One region of the Stenotrophomonas oahuensis genome, then DNA from elsewhere that is predicted to be linked to it. Evidence: predicted binding sites of a transcription regulator. Region 1 holds the regulator's gene; the other holds the start of a gene.
The links. The regulator FliA, encoded in region 1, starts transcription of late flagellar genes. The targets are predictions, from matches to a motif close to TAAAGTTTNNCNNNCNNNGGCCGATAA.
Positions count from the first base shown of each region.

Region 2: PDM29_RS04860 (methyl-accepting chemotaxis protein) is a predicted target of FliA. The motif match lies at 1,241-1,267, and genes of this name have one in related genera.

Region 1 is NZ_CP115541.1:3,673,178-3,675,567, forward strand. Features, by position in the region: gene PDM29_RS16425 (protein phosphatase CheZ) at 1-492, opposite strand, end outside; gene cheY (chemotaxis response regulator CheY) at 492-884, opposite strand; gene PDM29_RS16435 (RNA polymerase sigma factor FliA) at 901-1,647, opposite strand; gene PDM29_RS16440 (MinD/ParA family ATP-binding protein) at 1,644-2,390, opposite strand, start outside.
Region 2 is NZ_CP115541.1:1,103,972-1,106,361, forward strand. Features, by position in the region: gene PDM29_RS04860 (methyl-accepting chemotaxis protein) at 1-1,212, opposite strand, end outside; gene PDM29_RS04865 (SDR family oxidoreductase) at 1,351-2,139, opposite strand; gene PDM29_RS04870 (bestrophin family protein) at 2,160-2,390, opposite strand, start outside.

The sequences.
Region 1 (2,390 bases):
CGGCAGGCCCAGCGCACCAAAGCCTTCGTGCACGCGGCGCACGATCCCCACCACGCGGCGGATGATCTGGCCGGTAAGGTCCTGGTAGCTCTGGGTCAGCGCGATTTCGGTCAGGTTGTGGCGGATGCGGTCCAACTGCTGATCCTGCTCCGGATTCAGGCCTTCGGCACGCAACTGCTCGGTGAGCGAACGGCATTCCTCGGCCAGATCCAAAGTGCGGTGGGTGGCCTGTTCGGTCATCGCCACCACATGATCAAGGCGTGCGCAGGCGTCATCGAGCTCACCGGCTTCGGTGGGCACGGTGGGCAGTTCGCCCAGCGCCTGGCCCAGCTCGCGTGCCAGCCGGTTCAGCCCGGCCATCATCGGCTGGGTGCGCAGCGCGCCCAGCGCGTCGATTTCCCGACGCCAGCCGGCTTCGTCGCCGCTTTCCAGCGCGGCCAGGGCATCCTGCAGGCGCTGCACCAGCGCCGACTTGTCGCTGAGGGTTTCCATCAGGCGCTCGCTGCCAGTCGTTCGAAGATCTTGTCCAGCTTCTCGGACAGCGTGACCGCGGTGAACGGCTTGATGATGTAGCCGTTGACCCCGTTCTGGGCCGCTTCGATGATCTGCTCGCGCTTGGCTTCGGCAGTCACCATCAACACCGGCAGGGTCTTGAGCTTGGCGTCGGCGCGGATCGCCTTGAGCAGTTCGATGCCGGTCATCACCGGCATGTTCCAGTCGGTGACCACGAAATCGAACGGCTGGCTGTTCAGCAGCGCCAATGCGGCATGCCCGTCCTCGGCTTCGGCCGTATTGGTGAAGCCCAGATCGCCCAGCAGGTTCTTGACGATACGACGCATGGTCGAAAAGTCGTCGACGATCAGGATACGCATGTTCTTGTTCAAAGCACTTTCCTCGGTATCAAGTGTTCTCGAGGCCGGCGTCGGCCGCCTCGAAGATCTTCAGTCGGCCACGCAGGCGCAGCACCGCCTGGCCGTGGATCTGGCAGACGCGCGACTCGCTTACGCCGAGTACCGCGCCGATCTCCTTCAGATTCAATTCCTGTTCGTAGTACAGCGACAGCACCAGCTGTTCGCGTTCGGGCAGCAGGCCGATGGCGGCCCCCAGCTCGCGGCCGAACTCACCCCGTTCCAGCACCTGCTGCGGGGTCGGGCCGCCCTGGGCCACGGTATCCAGCTCGCCCTGGTCCTCGATGCGCGACTCCAGGCTGAGCACCTGGCCACGCGCGGCATCTTCCATCAGGCGCAGGTACTCGTTCAGCGGCATCTCCATCGCGGCCGCCACTTCGGTGGCGCTGGCGGCGCGGCCGGTGCTCTGCTCCAGCTTGCGGATGGCCGAGGCGGCATCGCGGGCACGACGGTGCACGGAGCGCGGCACCCAGTCGCCACGACGGATCTCGTCGATCATCGAACCGCGGATGCGGATCGAGGCATAGGTTTCAAACGAGGCACCCTGGTCGGCGTCATAGCTGCGCGACGCTTCAATCAGCCCCATCATGCCGGCCTGGATCAGGTCGTCGATCTCGACGCTCGCCGGCAGGCGCGCGGCCAGGTGGTGGGCGATGCGCCGCACCAGGTCCGAGTGCTGGGCAATGCACTCGGTGGCAGCAGCACGCTGCACCTCTTTGTATTGCGCGGCACCTTTCATGCGGCCACCCCACGCTGTTTGAGGATGCGTTCGAGGAAGAACTCGACGCCGCCGCGCGGTTCGGTCGGAGCCTGCCAGCGCGCGGTGCGTCGGGCGATTTCGGTGATGGCCTGCGCGGCCGGGCTGGACGGGTAGGCTTTGACCACCGGCTGCTGGCGCTGCACCGACAGGCGCAGCCAGTCGTCCTGCGGCACGCAGCCCAGATAGTTCAGCGAGACATCCGCCAGGAACTTGTCGCAGACCCGGCTCAGCTTTTCGTACAGCACGCGGCCTTCGTTCGGATCGCGGGCCATGTTGGCCACGACCTGGATACGGTCAACCCCGCGCTCGCGCGACAGCACCTTGATCAGCGCGTAGGCGTCGGTGATCGAGGCCGGTTCGTCACAGACCACCACCACGGTGTCCTGGGCGGCCTGGCAGAAGGTCAACACGCCATCGGTGATGCCTGCGGCGGTGTCGACGATCATGAAGTCCAGCTCGCGCTCCAGTTCGGAGAACACGTTGACCAGGCCGACGTGTTCGGCCGGCTGCAGCTCCGCCATGTGGCGGCGGCCGGACGCGGCCGGCACCACCAGCACGCCGCCGGGACCTTCCATGATCACTTCGTCCAGGGTGCAGCGCCCGGCGACCAGGTCGGCCAGGGTCAGCTTCGGCTGTAAGCCCAGGATGACGTCGATGTTGGCCAGGCCCAGGTCGGCGTCGAGCAGCAGGGTGCGTTTGCCCATGTCGGCAAGCGCCACGGC
Region 2 (2,390 bases), 2.1 Mb from region 1:
CTGCGCACTGTCCAGTGCCTGTCGTGCGCGGGCATTGTCGCGGGCGGCCGCGCGCTCGGACTCGATGCGGGCGCGCAGGCGCTGCTGCATGTGGGTGAGGCGCTGCGCGAGCTGGCCGATCTCATCGTGCGGGTTGCGCACTTCCAGCACGGTATCCAACCGGTCTTCGGCAATATCCTCGGCAAAGCGCAGGGTGTCGGAGATCGGCCGGCGTACCGAGCCCAGCACCAGCAGCAGCGTGGCGATCAACATGCCAGCCACCACCAGCAGGGTCAGCACGAACAGCACGGTCATCGCCAGCGCCTGGGCCTTCAGACTGTCACGTGCGCCGGCCAGCGATGCCGCCTGGCTGCTTTCCAGCTGCTGCAGCGCCGGACCGATCTGTTCAGCGGTATCGGCCAGCGACATCGCCTCCACGTCCAGCCCGACACGCGCGGCGGTATAGGCCAGCAGCGCGCCCTGGTAAGCGTCCATGGCCGCACGCAGCGCGTCCTGCTCAGCCGGGGACAACCGGGATTCGCCCAGCGCCAGCTCAAAGGGCAGTTTGGCTTCGCTGGCACGGTCGCTGTGCTGGCTGTCACCGCTCAACAGCAGCAACGCCTCCTGCCGGCGCATGGCCTGTCCCTGGGCACTCAGCGCCGGGCGCTGCGCGCTTTCCAGCAATCCATCCAGCGTGGTGCCCGCCGATTCGAGCTGCGCGCGAAGCCCCTCCTCGCCCCGCCCCATCTCGTCAACGCGCTGGTTCAGCGCGCCGATGCCCTCGGCAAATGCGGTGATACGCTCACCGAGCGTCTTCAGTGCCGTTGCGCTGCCCGCCGTATCGGCCCCCTCGGACGGCAGCTGCCCCAGCGTGGCCTGCAGCCGGTCACGGGCAGCCAACAGCGCCGCGCGATCCTGGTCATCGAAGCTGACCGCGTAGCGGGTCTGCAGCCGGCGTGCATCGGCCACCTGCGCACTCAATGCAGCCGCCAGCGCGGTATGCTGCTGGTGTCGGGCGAACGTATCCGCCGCCCGCTCACTGTTGTGCCGGGTCCAGCCATATACGGCGGCCACCACCAGCAGGCCGGAGCCACACACCACCAGGCTCGCCTTGAGCTTGTTGGCGATACTCATCCGGCGCAGCGCCATCACCTTGGGTGACAGCGCGCGCCAGAGCGGCAACGCGTCCATGCGTTGGGTAAAGGACAACAGGCGACGGGACACGGCGTGCATCGCGCACTCCAGGCAGAAGGACGCATCGGTATCGGCCGCGCTTCCATCAACTTTAGTGCGCATTGCGCGCGCGTTGCCGCGCGACAGCGCACGTTTTAGCGCACGTAGACGACCGCACGATGACGCTGTCGCGTCCGATCAACGCAAGGGGTCGGGCTGGTTCACCTGCGGCAGCTGGCCGGCCGTATGGCGGCCCAGCCAGTCCGCGAATCGCGTCGTGCCGGTGATGGCCTGGGCTCCGGGCGTCAGGGTCAGTTCCTTGAGTGCCGCACCGTAGTAACGCGCCTCCCGGTCGCCGACGACCGGGCGGTCGTCCTGGTGGAAATACATCACCCACTCCACCAGCTCGAACAGGCGATGCCGTTGCGGTCCGCCGATCTCCACCACGCCACCCGGCAACGGCCCGGTCGCCAGACGACCCAGGGCCTCGCCCAGGTCATCGGCGGCCAGCGGCTGTACCAGCGCGACCGGCAGGCGCACCGGCTCACGCTCTGCACCCGGCGGAATCAGCTGTGCCATGAACTCGAAACACTGGGTGGCCCGCACCAGCGTCGCGGGCAGACGGGCATGCAGGACCAGCTGCTCCTGCACGGCCTTCGCACGGAAGTAGTCACTGCCCTGCAGGTAGGGGGTGCCGACCACCGAAAGCGCAATGAAGTGTCTGACGCCCGCCTGGGCACAGGCGGCCAGCAGGTTGGCAGTGCTGCGCTGGAAGAAGTCACCAACCGCCGGCGCGTCGAAGGAAGGCGCGTTGGACGCATCCACTACGACCTCCGCCCCCGCCAGTGTTTCCGCCAGTCCCACGCCGGTCAGGGTATCCACCCCAGTACGTCGTGACGCCGCCGTTACCTGGTGGCCCGCGTCGCGCAGCCGCTCCACCACCCGGCTTCCAATCAGTCCATGACCGCCTATGACGACGATGTTCATGTGGATGCTCCGTGGTTGCGCTACAGCAGGATGGGACTGGCGGAGACCGGTGCCACCGGCACGTCGCGCTCGTCCAGCAGCTGGCGCAGATCCATCTCGAGGGATACGCAGATCTGCGAGATGGGGATGTCGTTGGCCCCACCCTCGAACGGATTGGCACTGTTCTCACCCACCTGGTCCAGCGACGCGTACATCCACGACACCAGCACGCTCAGCGGCACCGCCAGCCACACCATGTGACCCACCATGGC